Regions from separate parts of the Fictibacillus marinisediminis genome, predicted to be linked through region 1. Evidence: riboswitches for the same ligand, from Rfam matches in the RefSeq annotation. Region 1 holds a riboswitch; each other region holds the start of a gene.
The links. Region 1 has a riboswitch for S-adenosylmethionine ahead of LCY76_RS03440 (bifunctional homocysteine S-methyltransferase/methylenetetrahydrofolate reductase). Riboswitches for the same ligand answer to the same signal wherever they lie in the genome.
Positions count from the first base shown of each region.

Region 2: another riboswitch for S-adenosylmethionine. It lies ahead of LCY76_RS07210 (MetQ/NlpA family ABC transporter substrate-binding protein); the one in region 1 lies ahead of LCY76_RS03440 (bifunctional homocysteine S-methyltransferase/methylenetetrahydrofolate reductase).
Region 3: another riboswitch for S-adenosylmethionine. It lies ahead of LCY76_RS17295 (homocysteine synthase); the one in region 1 lies ahead of LCY76_RS03440 (bifunctional homocysteine S-methyltransferase/methylenetetrahydrofolate reductase).

Region 1 is NZ_JAIWJX010000002.1:621,253-626,670, forward strand. Features, by position in the region: gene metH (methionine synthase) at 1-1,903, opposite strand, end outside; partial or broken gene LCY76_RS03440 (bifunctional homocysteine S-methyltransferase/methylenetetrahydrofolate reductase) at 1,896-3,742, opposite strand; SAM riboswitch class I at 3,840-3,952, opposite strand; gene LCY76_RS03445 (hypothetical protein) at 4,066-4,209, shown strand; gene LCY76_RS03450 (spore germination protein) at 4,418-4,660, shown strand; gene LCY76_RS03455 (spore germination protein) at 4,698-4,940, shown strand; gene LCY76_RS03460 (spore germination protein) at 5,040-5,273, shown strand.
Region 2 is NZ_JAIWJX010000002.1:1,306,773-1,312,190, reverse strand. Features, by position in the region: gene tatC (twin-arginine translocase subunit TatC) at 385-1,131, opposite strand; gene LCY76_RS07230 (twin-arginine translocase TatA/TatE family subunit) at 1,192-1,374, opposite strand; gene LCY76_RS07225 (DUF1345 domain-containing protein) at 1,497-2,132, opposite strand; gene LCY76_RS07220 (DinB family protein) at 2,261-2,725, opposite strand; gene LCY76_RS07215 (hypothetical protein) at 2,783-2,971, opposite strand; SAM riboswitch class I at 3,296-3,410, shown strand; gene LCY76_RS07210 (MetQ/NlpA family ABC transporter substrate-binding protein) at 3,530-4,363, shown strand; gene LCY76_RS07205 (NUDIX hydrolase) at 4,690-5,124, opposite strand; gene LCY76_RS07200 (hypothetical protein) at 5,121-5,418, opposite strand, start outside.
Region 3 is NZ_JAIWJX010000002.1:3,236,268-3,241,685, reverse strand. Features, by position in the region: gene LCY76_RS17315 (hypothetical protein) at 1-40, opposite strand, end outside; gene LCY76_RS17310 (DUF3055 domain-containing protein) at 133-402, opposite strand; gene LCY76_RS17305 (DUF86 domain-containing protein) at 558-1,010, shown strand; gene LCY76_RS17300 (helix-turn-helix transcriptional regulator) at 1,101-1,742, shown strand; SAM riboswitch class I at 2,053-2,158, shown strand; gene LCY76_RS17295 (homocysteine synthase) at 2,441-3,745, shown strand; gene LCY76_RS17290 (VOC family protein) at 3,837-4,226, shown strand; gene LCY76_RS17285 (alpha/beta-type small acid-soluble spore protein) at 4,303-4,485, opposite strand; gene LCY76_RS17280 (TIGR01457 family HAD-type hydrolase) at 4,631-5,401, shown strand.

The sequences.
Region 1 (5,418 bases):
CCACGTAAAAGGCGAGGCGCTCAGCAAGAGGCAGTTCCAAGACAGGAGTTTTTGCCTCCTTTTTCTTCCCTCGGTAGAACTCTGTAAAGGATGCCAGGTTCTCGTCGTTCGTCTCAAACAGCAAGGCTTTTGCCATCTCTACTTCCTTTTCTGGGATAGAAGCATAGCGTTCCAGCTTTTCAGTGTTGACGATCGCGTAGTCGAGCCCAGCCTGTGTACAGGCATAAAGATATACCGCGTTTAAGATTTCCCGGCCGACCGGCGGGAGACCGAACGATACGTTACTGATGCCAAGGATCGTCTGGCATTCAGGAAGTGTTTCTTTCAGCTTTCTCAAACTTTCCACTGTCGCATTGGCAGAACCGATGTATTGTTCATCTCCTGTTCCGACAGGGAAGACGAGAGGATCAAAAATAATATCGCTCGGAGAGATTCCGTATTTGTTCACTAGCAGATCGTAGGATCGTTTAGCGATCTCGAGCTTTCGGCCTGTTGTGACCCCCATGCCTTTTTCATCGATCGTACCGACAACAACGGCTGCTCCGTAACGGGAGATGATAGGGGCAACTTTCCCAAACCGCTCCTCGCCGTCCTCTAGGTTAATAGAGTTGATAATGGCTTTTCCCTGCGAGTATTTCAGGGCTATCTCCAGCACCTCGTCGTCCGTTGAATCAATAACAAGAGGCACTTTCACTTTTTTTACAGCTTCCTTAATAAAATTCTCCATATCCTGAAGCTCTTCACGATCAGGATCCGCAAGGCAGATATCTATGACATGCGCACCTTTCTTTACTTGCGCGCGGGCGATCTCTGCCGCTTCTTCAAACTTGCCTTCGGCGATCAGCCGCTTAAATTTTCGTGAACCGATAACATTGGTACGTTCGCCGACCATCAAAGGGCGCATGGATGGATCATCATAGATCAGCGGCTCAATCCCTGACACGGCATGGGAATGGCTTTCAGGGACAGTACGCGGCTTCAGCGGTTTTAGCGCTTCTGCGATGGCCCTTATATGGTCTGGTGTCGTGCCGCAGCAGCCGCCGGCGATGTTGAGCCAGCCTTCTGCGGCAAAGGCGCTGATTTTCTTTGCGAGAGTTTCTGGTGTTTCATGATAGTTCCCGTCTTCATCCGGAAGGCCGGCATTCGGATAACAGCTTACCGCTGAAAGAGACAGTGCGGATAAGGAGCGGATATGGTCGGTCATAAATTCCGGCCCCGTTGCACAGTTGAGCCCTACAGCCAAAGGTTTCATGTGCTCAAGCGAGATGTAAAAGGCTTCAATCGATTGGCCGGCCAGTGTCGTACCCATCGGCTCAATCGTGCCTGACACCATGAGCGGGACTTCCTTTCCGGCTGATTTAAACGCCCGTTTAATGCCGATAAAACCTGCTTTAACATTGAGCATATCCTGGCTGGTCTCGAGGAGAAGCAAATCAACCCCGCCGTCCAGAAGGCCTTTTACCTGTTCTTCATAGGAAGAGGTCAGCCCTTCAAATGTTGCGCCTCCTGTAACGCTCAACGTTTTTGTTGTTGGTCCCATTGATCCGGCAACGAAGCGGGGCCAATTAGGGGTGGAGACCTTATCGGCCGCTTCCCGCGCGATCTCTGCTGCTATTTTGTTCGTTTCATATGCTTTATAGCCGAGGCCGTATTCGTCGAGCACAATATCAGTGGCCCCGAACGTATTGGTTTCAACGATATCAGCACCTGCCTCTAAATATTGCAAATGGACATCCAGAATTACATCAGGACGGGTAAAGTTCAGGTTTTCATTGCAGCCATCCAGGTCTTCGCCGCCAAAGTCTTCGGCAGTCAGATTGGCTTGCTGGAGGATGGTGCCCATTGCCCCGTCCATGATCAGTATTTTATTCTTAAGCTGTTGTTCAAGGGTTTGATTAGACATTCTGAATCCTCCTTGTTTTTTTGCGGTCAATTTCGTAGGCATACTCCGTCAGTTCAGCCGTCAATTCATATCGCATGAATGGGGTGATCAAATAGATGCCATTAAACAGTTCAGAAGCGGCATCTATCAGAGATTTTGAGATGGCAAGGCCTTCCCTTGCTCCAGAAACTGGGTCGTCTTTAAACTTCGCCATACGGCCGCGCACATCGTCTGTCAGTTTGATCCCCGGCACCTCATAATGAAGAAAGTCAGCGTTGCGGCTTGAGGTGAGAGGCATAATCCCAACGTAGAAAGGAACCGGCAGATCTTTTACAGCTTCGTGGAACTCCAGCAGTTTCTCTTCAGAGTACACCGGCTGGCTGATAAAGTAGTCCGCGCCGCTTTCTATTTTTTTCTCTGCCCTCTGAACTGCTCTTTCCAGTGACTTCACATTTGGATTAAAGGCGGCACCGACGGTAAATTGTGTTTTTTGTCCCAAGTCTTTTCCGGAAAGTGAAACCCCTTCGTTAAACTGTTTGATCATTTTAATCAGTTCTATGGAGGTAACATCATAGACGCTTGAAGCTCCCGGAAAATCGCCTACCTTTGCCGGATCCCCAGTAATTGCCAAAATATCGTGAAGTCCGAGTGTATGCAGTCCCATGAGATGAGACTGCAGACCGATAATATTCCGGTCTCGGCAAGCGAGATGAACGATCGGCTGGACTCCTGTCTGTGCTTTAGCCAAAGAAGATAGGGAGGTATTGCAGATTCTTGGTGATGCCAACGAGTTGTCTGCAAGCGTAATGGCATCTGCTCCGGCTTCTTTCAATGCCTTTGCTCCTTCAAAAAAACGGGATGTATCAAGCTTGCGGGGAGGATCCAGCTCAACAATGACCGATCGCCTTTCTTTTAGAATATCAGGCAGGGAAATCTCAGGTTTCTGCCTCGTTTCAACAACGGCAATAGGCTCTGGGCGCTGTCTGACTTCCTTTTCGGTAACAGGCTTCAGTCCATGAAGCTCTTCAGCGAAAGCTTCAATATGAGCAGGAGTTGTTCCGCAGCAGCCTCCGAGAAGGCGGATGCCTTGGTTTCTGAAAAGTGAAGCACTGTTCTTGAAATACTCCGCATCACCTTCATACTGAAATTTTCCATCCACATAGGAAGGAAGACTTGCATTCGGATAAGCGGAAAGATAGGCATGCTTTGGAATTTCTACTTCCTCAAGTGTCTTGATCATATGAAAGGGCCCAAGACGGCAATTCAGCCCTACGACATCCGCTCCTAAATCTTCTAGGCGTCTAATCGCTGTATTGATGGGTGTTCTGTCATTTAGAATACCGACTTCCTGCAAAGAAATCTGCGAGATGATCGGAATGCGGGTCTCGCTGCGTGCAATTTCAAGAACGGTTTCCAATTCTTCCAAATCGTAAAAGGTCTCAAGAAGAAGGCCATCCACTCCTTCCAACAGAAGACAGTAGAGCTGTTCCCTAAAACTTCTCTTTATTTCTTCAATCGTAAGTGAGCTTGGGCCCGTTCCACGGATTCCTCCGATGGTTCCCAGTACATACGTTTCATTGGCAGCTGCTTTTTTGCAAGTCTTACAGCCGCACTATTCAGCTCTTTGACTTGCTCCTCCAATCCATATCTTTGCAGTTTAATATAGTTGGCGCTGTACGTATTGGTCTGAATGACATCTGCACCGGCCTGTATGTAAGCCTGGTGGATGGACTGAATCTGATCAGGGTGCGTCAGATTCAGCTGCTCAAAACAGCAATCCGTTCCATACGAGTAGAGAAGTGTTCCCATTGCCCCATCGGCAATCAAGATTTTGTCTTCAAGATCTTTCAATAATCCCATTATGCGGTCCTCCTGTTAGTTCGGTATCTTCCAGCGGCCCAATAAAATAAAAAAAAGCCTTCTTAAAGAAGAAGACTTTGAAAGTTCGAGGTCATTCTTCTTATCTTCCAAGTTCAATTCGAACTTGTTGGACTTAGCACCTTTTCAGCTGCAAAGCTGAAGGTTGCTGAGGTGTCAACGGGCCATTCCCTTAACCTCTCTGGATAAGAAACCAAATCGCTATAAAATTAATTCTCTATACCTTACAATAATTGTTGGAAGATTTCAATAGCTTTTTCAAATGAAAAAATGGTTGAGCTTTTTATCACAGGGGGACTCCGATTATGAAGAATAAGTATACCAACCTTGACGGGATACAAAACACACATACATTTAAAGAATTGCTGCAGTGGAGAAGAGAAAGCGCGGCAACAAAAATATTTAGCTCAGCAGATTCCGCAAGGCCAGAAAAAGGATCAGCAGATTAAAAGAAAACCGGCAGCATCATTCCATCACATGGATCGGCCATTCTGCTTTTCTCATTCAGATGGGCGGGTGCAGGCTTAAGGTACTGTTGCTCGGGGAGACATGGTGGAAAAGTGGAAAGGAGCAGCCGCAATAGCCTGATTCCCGTTTTTCACCTTTAAGGGACATTTATCATACACTACACTAACACTTTTAAAGGTGGAGATAGCAATGGGGTGCATGGTTAATATTTACTATCTGAAGATAAATAGTCTGGCGAGCAACAGTTCATTGAATCTGGGATCAACCTTTCATAATAGCCATACAGCAAATACAAAATCTACAGGCGACAATAGTTCTGTTGGAGATCATTCACCAGCAGAAGCCATGATGAAAAACATGGTCTTTGATCCGGATGTTAATGATCAAAATGAATACGGAAATGCAGATACTTCGGTTGCAAACCAGCCTTAATGAAATGGAGCAATAAAAGAAGAAGGGGGGTCACCTCATGCCATATTTGTTTAATATTTTTAATATCAAAACGAATGGTGTGACCATGAACGGTAACATAGATATCGGCCCGACCGTCCATAACAGCCATACAGCCAATACAAAGTCAGTTGGTTCTACGATCTCTCTTGGAGACTTTTCTCCGTCAACTGGATTTATGGTGAACAGCAACATCGATCCGGATATCAGCGACCAAGGCCAGGTAGCGAACCCGTCCGCTCCAGTCACTAACCAGCCTTAACGTTCACCCGCCTGTTTTTACCGAAAGAGGGAGTCTGTCCAATCAGCTTTTTGTTCAAGCCATACACTGTAGGTAAAGAGCGAAAAGGATGGAACAGATTTGCGTTTTTCTTTCAGAATAGGAAAAATCATCACAAATGGTGTGACTCAAAATGGAAACATCGATATTGGAAGTACCGTCCAGAACAGCCATACAGCCAATACCAAATCGGTAGGGGCGGTTGTGGCGTTCGGTGACTGCTCAGATGCCTGTGCGTATATGATCAACTTCAACGAAGACAACGACGAAAATGATATGGGTCAAAGCGAAGGACAGGACGATCAGCAGAAATAATGAAGGAGCGCTTAATGGGAGCGCTCTTTTTCTTTGGCCGAGAAGGATTTCTTTTCCCTAAAAAAGAAGCCTGGTGGTAGTGGTGGAGAATAATCTTAAAGGAGTTGCCATCGGATCTGAAAGAATACGCGCCGATTTCGTGAAA
Region 2 (5,418 bases), 690 kb from region 1:
GCTGATTCCCCTCTCATTGAAATAGTAGCGTACGAGGCTCAGTATAAAACCTGTTTGTGAATCTACCGTAAAGATATGTAAAGGCCGGAGTTTAAGAGAATAAAAGGAGAAGGCCATTCTTCTCAGGACTTTTATCATCCCCTGTATCTTTTTTCAACATATTTCAATGCGTGAAAGGACAAATTCAGTCAACCCTCAACAAACAATAAGGACTTTCGCCCAGGTGAATTTTAACATTCGCTTTAAAAAACCCTAACAATTGGAAGTTAAAAAAAGAGTGCGGGGAGCACTCTTTTTTGATTGGCGCGTATTTGTGTGAGATTGGATCGTAAAACGAGAAGATTCGCGCGTATTTCAACCCAATCGGCGCGTATTCCTTCAAACTCACGAAGGCTTCCTCAGCTCCACAACATTATCCTCCTGTTTAGCCAGCTTTTTACGGTAGACAATCTTGGATAGCGTGATGCTGAACTCATACAGAACCAAAAGTGGGATCGTGACAAGAAAATCTGACATGAAATCCGGCGGCGTAATTACAATCGCAATCAGTACTAAAACAAAATAAGCGATTCTCCGTGCTTTTGATAGTAGTTTTGGATTTACGAGTCCGATTGATGTCAGAAACATGATGACGAGAGGAATCTCGAACAAAAAGCCAAACGGCAGCGTGAGATTCATCATAAATCTGAAATATTTTTCTGATGTAAAGAAGGTCTGAAACTGTCCATCCGACAGCGAGAGCAGGAAATCCAGCACCATCGGGTAAACCACAAAATAGCCAAAGGCAAGGCCGGTAATAAACAGCAGAAATAACGCCGGTATGTAGGACAATGCCGTTTTGGCTTCATGTTTAGAGAGTGCCGGTTTCACAAACATCCAGATCTGGTGAGCCGCCACCGGAATCGTCAGTGCGATGGAGATGATGCCCGATATCATAAAATACACCCACAGAATATCACTTGGCCCAAGAACCGCAAGCTTCTCGTCCAAATCCCTGATCAGCCAGTGATAGATGTCCTGAACATAAATAAAGGAAACGATGAAAAATAGAGCAAATGTAACCAAGGTAATGATCAGCCGTTTTCGAAGCTCGCTTAGATGATCCACTAGGAGCATTTCTACATCCTTCATAATTTTTCACCTCTGCTAAATAAGAGGAAGGAGATGACGAATGGCCATCCCCTTCTTCTATTATTTCTGGTCTGCTCTCTCTTCCTTTTCATCCGAACTCATCAAATCTTTGGCAGAGTTTTTAAATTCCCTGAGTGTGCTGCCAAATGCCCGTCCAATCTCAGGAAGTTTAGAAGGTCCAAAGATAATTAACGCGATCACTAACATGATAACCAAGCCGGGTATACCGATATTTTGTAACATTGGAATGCCTCCTTAAGGATGTCGTTATCGCTCACCTCCTACGATAAATAAGTATTGTTGAGGAAATATGAAGAAAAATTTAACATTTTATAAACTTAAAAAAGGATGGCATTCACCATCCCTTACACGATATTAATTGCCCGTGCCGCCAATACAACGAGCGCAACAAGTGAGATCACCGATTGTGTCATCATCAGGAGTTTCGCCCGCCTGGAAAATACAGCCGTATCCGCCGGACTGAAAGCAACACTTGTGTTAAAGGCTACAAATAAGTAATCCAGGAAATTAGGCTTCCACCCTTCCCACTCTGGCAGTGAGGACATCATCTGAGGAAAACCAAATTCAGGCTTCCCTGGATTTTTTGAATTTCTCCGGATTGGCCCCCCTCTGTCGATCTCCCAATACCAGATCGCAAAAATCAGCACGTTCGCTGCCCACAATAGACCAGCACTTTGAAATAATTCACTGGCACTCGGCATGCCAAAAAATAAAGAATACACCAAGTCCACCATGCTGCTCATCAAGGCAAAAGTAAGAACTAAAACCCGAAGAATCGCAAATTTCCTCGACCATAGATCATGTTCAGAACTAACTGCGTAAAGTAAAGGAATATAAAGGATAAAAGCAATGACAAAGACCGGCCAGTTCGGGCCGATTGTCACCATATTGGACAAAAGTTTAAATAAGATTCCGATGATGACGATCGCAACATCAGACGGCCAGCGGTAATCTTTTTTCGTACTCATTTTCAATTTCATAAAACCGCCAACTTAAAAAGGGTAGTCAATGGATGAAGGCATGCTCGTCCTCATACACCGCTACCTTATGATATGTCATTAAAAATGGATTGGTGACCTTATCTTTCCAGGGGAATTAAAGATTGATGCTATTCAAACAGTTGAATTTTCGGGTCTCTGCTATTTATGGCGAGTACCGTCTGCAGCTGACCTCTATGGTGATAGACATGTCCGAGAATTTCCAGCATCCATTCGTATCTTGAATAGGACACTCCCCACCACGAGGTTGTCACAACAGACCAATCTTCATTCGTAAAACACGCCGTCTTCTCTTTTAAAAAAGCAAAATGATCAAGAAGCATCTCCTTTATTTCCAAAAGGGTCTGGGGGTGGTGCTTTTCATAGAACTCCTCCATCTCCTGCTGAGTGGCCCCATTCAAGATCATAAAGTCCGCTTTATAGATCACGGCTAGATGGGCGAACAGTTCCCGTAATGTTCTTTTCTCCGCTCCCAGCGAAAGTTCCAGGTCGCTTTCTTCCATGATTTCTAAAATTTTCAGAATGTAATGGTTGGCTATCTCCAGCTGGTGAAAAATTGGTTTTATTATATTCATGAGGACTCCTTTCTAAGTAAACAAAAAAACCCTCATATAAGGGTTTCATAGTGAAAATTAAACGCCAGTGCGACGGTGCTGGTTGTTGGCCTTTTTCGTCTGCTGGCTTTTCATTTGTTTGGTTGATTTAACCGGGTTTGTAGAAAGCTTTCCGTTAGCCTGCTGCTGCTTTTTTTCAGCCAGCTTTTGCTTGATCGCTTCCTGATAGCTCAGCTTTTTAGGCTGCCCGTTATTTTCAGATGACATATTTCGTACCTCCTTATGCCGTATAGATCATACTGTAATGATATCTTCTTCCACATGTTTTGTCTGCATTTTTTTACAAATAGGGCAACTTAATTGGAGAACATGGCCCAATTTCGCTATGATAGATGGCAGGAACAAGGAAAGGAACGCTGCACATGGTGGATTTTGAATTGGATACAGTGGATTGCAAGAGGTTCGCTTTTTCTTGAAGATCTCCGACACAAACACCCATAAATATATTTATACAATGGCCCTGTTGGAAAAAAAGGAATTGACATTATTTTGAATACCTGCCATAATACGAAGTAATTTGATATGAGTACACTCTTATTAAGAGCAGGTGGAGGGAATTAGCCCTATGAAGCCCGGCAACCATTCATGCTGAATCATCAGTATGGAAACGGTGCTAAATCTAACAGCGAAAGCTGAGAGATGAGAGGTCAACGGATTTATTCGGAAGCCCTCTGTCTCTTTTGAGATAGAGGGCTTTTGGTTTAAATCCATGCTCTCAAGACAGTGTAGCACTATCAAAAAATGAAAATGGGGGTTGGGGAATCAATGAAATTAAAAAAATGGGGATTATTATTACTGGGAGTATTGATCGCGGCAGCATTATCGGCATGCGGATCATCAAGCACGAGCGGCGATGGGAAAAGGATAGAAAAATTAACTGTCGGTGCCTCTAATGTACCGCACGCTGTCATTCTAAAAGAAGCGGTTCCTTTGCTGAAGAAAAAAGGAATTGACCTGAAGATCGTTAAATTCCAAGATTATGTTCTGCCAAACAAAGCGCTGGCCAATAAAGAGATCGATGCTAACTACTTCCAGCACATTCCTTACCTGGAGCAGCAACTGAAAGAAAATCCAAACTATAAATTCGAAAACGCTGGAGCCATTCATATTGAACCAATGGGCGTTTACTCTAAAAAATACAAATCACTAAAAGATTTGCCGAACGGTGCAAAAGTGATTCTAAGCAATTCAGTAGCTGAGCATGGCCGAATTCTTTCTATCTTTGAAAAAGCAGGATTGATCAAGCTTAAATCAGGCGTCGGGTACAAAGCACAGCTGAAAGACATTGTTGAAAATCCAAAGAAACTTAAATTTAGGGCTGACATCGAGCCAGCTCTTCTTACAAAGGCCTATCAGTACAATGAAGGAGATGCTATCGTCATCAACACGAACTATGCCATCGATGCTGGACTTAATCCAAAGAAAGATTCCATCGCACTAGAAGGGCCTGATTCTCCATTTGCCAACATCATCACTGTCCGCCAAGGCGATAAAGACAAGAAAGCCATTAAAACCCTGGTTGAAGTGCTTCATTCTAAAAAGATCCAATCGTTTATTGAAAAAGAATACAAAGGCGCCGTCCTCCCTGTATCAAATTAAGATGAAATAAGTGCCTGGAGAATTATCTCCAGGCTCTTTTTTGGTATGGGGCGGAATGATGTGTTTGGCATGTAAAATGCTTGATCTGGCACGTAAAGCGAAAAAAGCGGACAGTAAACTCTTAAAAGCGGCACGTAAACTCAGCAAAGTGGACAGTAAACCATATAAACCCGCATGTAAACTCAAAAATCACTATTCAAACACATTACCTGCACACTAAAAACACAGCAAGCTCCTCAAAAATAATGAAGCTTCCCCTCATCTACGAGAAAGCTTCTTTTTCATCAAATAATTGCCACTTATTTTCTTGGATCCTGCACTTCTTTTTAGCTTTTGACGGTTCCTCTCAGACTGTAGGAGATGGAACGATTGGATATGATCCTTTCTTTTACACCATCCGGAAGATATAGATATGGCTCTGCTTCCTTATAATCCATCCATGCGACTTCCTCGATTTCATCCGGACATAGGGTCCCAATCTTTCCACCGGTTATTTTGCCAAGGAACGTAAAGAAGATCACATGATGCCCATTTTCTTCAAAAAAGGCCTCGGATATTCCAAATACGTTCTCTACTTCTACTTCCAGGCCCGTCTCTTCTCTCACTTCACGGACAGCAGCCTGTTCAAGGGTTTCCCCTTCCTCCACTGCACCCCCGGGAAGCGTATAATAGGAACCTTTATCCCCTCTGTTCTTCACCATAAAGATGTTATCCGATCGTTCGTCCCACAATAAAACATAAACCACATCTACACGTTTCATTTGCTCATCTCCTCTAACTGTTTTGATAGCTTCTCATTACTTATGCAGGCCAACTGTTCAACCTCGTTGAGAATCCTTGTCCTTCCTTTTTCACTCAAAGTCCATTTTTCAGGGACAATTTCTCGATTATCCTCCAGAGGCAAAACATCTAAAACTTTATCATCACTTGCGTACAAAGAAGATAGAAGGTAAAAACGGCGACAGAAGAAAGACTTTCCGGCCAACAGAACGTTTTGATGAGGAGTAGAATTTAAGAATTCAAAAGCAGAGTGAATGACACTCTCTACTCCTTTG
Region 3 (5,418 bases), 2.6 Mb from region 1:
CCGTATAGGTTTTTTTGTCCTTGTTATACAAAATAACCATTCCCTTCAGGCAGGTTAAGGATAGAAGTCATCTATCCTTTTTTAAACTGCCCATGGAATGGCTTTTTTTGTGTGGTTAATTTTCCCGCAAAACTATAATGTTTCGTATAGGAACTCCCGAAGCTCCTGTGCATCTTCCTCATTAAGCTGGAAAACATGCTCCAAGTATCCCTCTTCTTCAAGGTCATCTTCTCCTATGATGGAAAAACGGCTTCCCTGCAGATCGAGTATCAGGCTCTTGCCGTAATGTCTTCCTGTTTTTACAATGGCGAGGTCAAATCGGGTATTCGTTCCCATAAAACTTACGAAGCGTGTCTCGGATTTCTCGGTATCGTCATACAGAAAAAAGCGTTCTTCTGCCACATTCAGTCCTCCTTGCCGCAAGGGCTTTCCTTCTTTCTTTCCCATGATAGCAGACAAGCCGCAATAAGAAAATAGGAGGCTACTTCCGTAATCCTCCTTGATTTTTGTGATAAACTAATAAGGACTATGCAGAATGACAAGGCAGGGTGATACATATGTATTTTGTTGACAGAAAAAAGATTGAACACCATTTAGTATTTCTGGAATCATTGCTTCAGCAGGCAAAGAAACTGGCCGGCAAGGAAGGTGATGTAGAAAAGCTGGCTCTTGAACGAGCGGCTCACGTTATCATCGAAAGTATGATCGATGTTGGGAATTCGATGATCGATGGCTTCATCATGAGGGATCCGGGCAGTTATGAAGACATATTGGATATCCTTGAGGATGAAAGAGTGATCACGGCGCAAAATGCGAAAGGATTGAAAAAGGTTGTATTGCTGCGCAAAATGCTGGTCCAGCAATTTGCGAGTGTCAGCCATTCTGAAATTTCCGAGGTCCTTTTGGAAAATGTTGGATCGATCGAAAGTTTCCCTGCCGATGTGAGACGCTATATTGAACAAGAATTGGGGCCTGTTTCTGCATTTTTGCCTGAAGAGGATCAGAAGTAAAAGCTGCGATCCCTCTTTCTAAACATTTTTGTTTAGAATGTACTTTTGCTTGCAAATGCTGTAAGATAGGGGTAAGGAAGGTGATTGTTAATGGCTATGGCTAATAACACCTCTACCCGTTCTGAAATCATTCATATGCTTAAGCGATATAGAAAATTGACGGTTACTGAAATGGCCAGCCGCCTGGGGATTACCGAGATGGCTGTCAGGCGCCACTTAAATACATTAGAGAGAGACAGGCTCGTTGAAACCACCCTGGTCCGCCAGGCCATGGGACGGCCGCTGAATGTGTATCAGCTCTCCGAAGAAGCGGATGAACAATTTCCGCGCAACTATTCGGGGCTGACCGTTGAATTTATGAGAGACATTCAGGAGATTGCCGGTGAGAAAGCTGTGCATGAATTGTTTGTCCGCCGGGAAAACCGCTTAAATGATAAGTATAAGAAACGGATGGAGAATAAGAGCTTTGAGCAAAAGGTGGCAGAACTCGCCGACATTCAAAACGAAGCCGGCTATATGGTCGAGTGGGAAAAAACAGAAGACGGCCAGTATGAATTAAAAGAATTCAACTGCCCGATTGCCAAAGTAGCAAATGAATATCAGCATGCCTGCTCATGTGAGCTTTCTTTATTCCAGAGAATGCTCGGTACAGACCATGTGGAACGCACAGAGTGTCTTGCTAAAGGCGGCTCGTATTGCAAATATTTGATTTCCGAAGAGAAAAACGCATAAAACCCTACTGGCCGATCCGCCAATAGGGTTATTTTTTATTGGATTTTTACGATCATCCGCTCTTTATTCTTTCCATCTGTTGACGCACGAAGGACGTCAGGAAGCTCCATCAAAGGTGCTCTCTTTTTCCATATCCCATCAACTCTGTTTTTAAGGTATTGCTGACTGCAGCAGAAAATAAAAAATGCAAAGTTTCGAACATCGGCCCTGGGGAGCGTGCCAAAAACTTGGCCACTCTCCTATCGTGAAAAAAGGGTTGACTTCAACATTAAAGTTCAGTATTATTCAAAATAACTTAATATTCAGATGTATCTTATCCAGAGAGGTGGAGGGACTGACCCGATGAAACCCGGCAACCAGCAGAAATGCATGGTGCTAATTTCAGCAGAACACGCAAATGTTCTGAAAGATGAGAGCCGACGGTGAAAACTGCGACCTCTTCTTTTAGAAGAGGTCTTTTTGATTGTCCAGCTTCAGTGCCCAATGCAGCTAAGGTCCTCGATAGATGAAAAGGAAGATCTTCTTTTCATCCTAGTCGTCTTCGTTCTTCTCCCTCAACACAAAAAACGTGTTGCTTGAGAAGAACTCCAGCGCTTGTCGGACCTTAGTAGGGCACTTCAGCTTTTCTTGTTGGCTAACATTTTACTCAGATCCTTGCCTCTGTTTAAACCACTACATTTTAGAAGGAGAGATTGAACATGAGTGAAGAAAGAGAATATGGTTTTGAGACGGTTTCATTGCACGAGGGACAGAAAGTAGATCCGACAACAGGCGCGAGGGCGGTTCCGATTTACCAGACAACGTCTTATCAGTTCAACAGTACGGAGCACGCAGCCAACCTTTTTGGTTTAAAAGAGTTTGGGAATATTTACAGCAGAATCATGAACCCGACACAGGATGCGTTTGAACAGACGATTGCAAAGCTTGAAGGCGGTGTAGGAGCGCTGGCGGTGGCATCCGGCCAGGCGGCGATTACGTATTCCATATTAAACATAGCGGGAGCAGGTGACGAAATTGTAGCGTCTGGCTCTTTATATGGCGGAACGTATAACTTGTTTGCGAATACACTTCCGAAGCTCGGAATCAATTTTAAATTTGCAGATGTGGATAACCTTCAGTCCTTCCGTGATGCCATTACTGAAAAGACAAAAGCCGTTTACATCGAGACGATCGGGAATCCGAAAATTGACGTGGCAGATATCTCGGCCATTGCAGAAATTGCTCATGAAGCAGGTGTTCCCCTTATCGTAGACAATACGTTTGCGACACCATATCTTTGCCGTCCGATCGAGCATGGAGCAGACATTGTCGTTCATTCCGCTACAAAATTCATTGGCGGACACGGCACATCGATTGGAGGATTAATCATAGATTCCGGTAAGTTTGATTGGACGAACGGCAAATTCCCGGGACTTACGGAGCCGGATGAAAGCTATAATGGCGTCGTTTATACGGAAGCAGTCGGACCGCTGGCTTATATTATCAAGGCGCGTGTCCAATTGCTCAGAGACCTCGGTTCTTGCGTATCGCCGTTTAACTCCTTCCTCTTTATTCAAGGGTTAGAAACGCTGGCACTGCGTGTAGAACGGCATAGTGAAAATGCCCTGAAGGTGGCGAAATACCTAAAAGAACATCCTGCTGTCGACTGGGTGAACTATCCTGGATTAGAAGATAACAAGTTTAATGAGCTGGCGCAGAAATATTTGCCTAAAGGTGCTGGTGCTATCCTCACTTTCGGGGTAAAAGGCGGTGTAGAAGAAGGAAGAAAGCTCATCGAAAGTGTGAAGTTATTCTCTCACTTGGCGAACGTTGGGGATTCCAAATCTTTGATTATCCATCCGGCAAGCACTACGCATCAGCAGCTGACAGAGGAAGAGCAGCTTAGAGCAGGAGTATCGCCTGAGATGGTAAGGCTATCGGTGGGCATTGAAACGATTGATGATATTATCTATGATCTCGAGCAGGCACTAGCGGTAATAAGTCCGGTTCCAAGCGGCCAGTAATTGTTATGTTCAATAAACTCCCTTTCTACTATACTTAAGACAAGTATGAAATTTTCAGGTGAATGAATCGAAATTGGAAGGGATGTTTGGTATGGCTGTAAGAAAGCTTGAGCATATAGGAATTATGGTTGAAAACTTGGAAGAATCCATTTCCTTTTACCGTGACATCATAGGTTTGGATGTAATCAACCGAATGAAACACTCCAAGCCAGGAATCGAACTAGTTTTTTTGGGACTGGAAGGGGAGATCCTGGTTGAGCTGGTAGGAGGCCACAATAGACAGCTGGCTGAAGAAGGAAAAGTGAATCATGTGGCGTTTACCGTAGATGATCTCTCGAAAGAAATTCAGGAGCTGAAGAATCATAGCGTTCTGTTAGTCGAAGATAAGGAGACATCGTTGCCGGATGGTTCTCAGTATATTTTCTTCTATGGCCCTGACCGGGAGAGAATTGAATATTTTCAGCCAGGAACGCCGAAATAAAAACCAGGAGGGAATCCCTCCTGGTTTTTTGATATCAATGAAAACTTGAAAAGATGTGATGTCTAGCTACTTTCTTTCAAAGCTGTTGCTCAGCCATCTGTACGAGGCGCTTCGTGATCTCGCCGCCAACCGAACCGTTCTGTCTAGACGTCGTATCTGCTCCTAAAGAAACACCAAACTCCCTGGCAATCTCCTGTTTCATTTGATTCAATGCGTTTTGTACTCCAGAAACAACAGTTTCATTTATATTTTTAGACATAAGATGACCTCCTTTTTTCTTATCGTGCACTCCAAATGGAAAAAAATACATAAAGGGGAAAAGGAGAGATAAGGGGTTCGAATTTTTGTTAGGAAGGTCCCAATTTTGGTACACTAACCTTTGACTGAAAAAAGGAGTTTGTGAAATGAAAAAATATAAAGGCTATTTGATTGATCTGGATGGAACGATGTACAGAGGTAAGGAACGGATTGAAGAGGCGGTGCAATTCGTTCAGGAGCTGAACAGGAGAGGCCTCCCTTATCTTTTTGTGACGAACAACTCTTCAAAAACGAAAGAAGAAGTGGCATCTGTTCTCCAAAACTTTGAAATCCCAGCCACCTCGGATCATGTGTACACGACAAGCATGGCAACTGCCAACTATATTGAAAAAATTAAACCAGACGCTACTGTCTATTGCATCGGAGAAGAAGGGATTCGACAGGCATTATTGGAAAAGGGCTTCACCCTTACTGAGGAGCAGCCTGATTTTGTGGTTATGGGGATCGACCGTTCGATCAACTATGAAAAATTAGCGATTGCCTGTCTTGCTGTGAGAAACGGCGCTCGTTTTATTTCCACCAACGGAGATATTGCTCTGCCTACCGAAAGAGGCCTTTTACCAGGAAACGGCTCGCTGACTTCTGTTGTTGCTGTTTCCACACGGGTAGAACCGACCTTTATTGGTAAGCCGGAGGCGGTTATTATGGAGATGGCACTTGAAGAGCTCGGTACCGCGAAGGAAGATACATTGATGATCGGCGACAATTACGATACCGATATCTTGGCGGGAATACGTTCTGGCCTTGATACCCTCCTTGTACACACGGGTGTAACCCAGAAGGAGCACCTCGGCCTGGTTGATATTCAGCCGACGTACACGGTGAATGGACTGGATGAATGGAAAGCATTTGTATAAACTGAAAAAACAGCTTC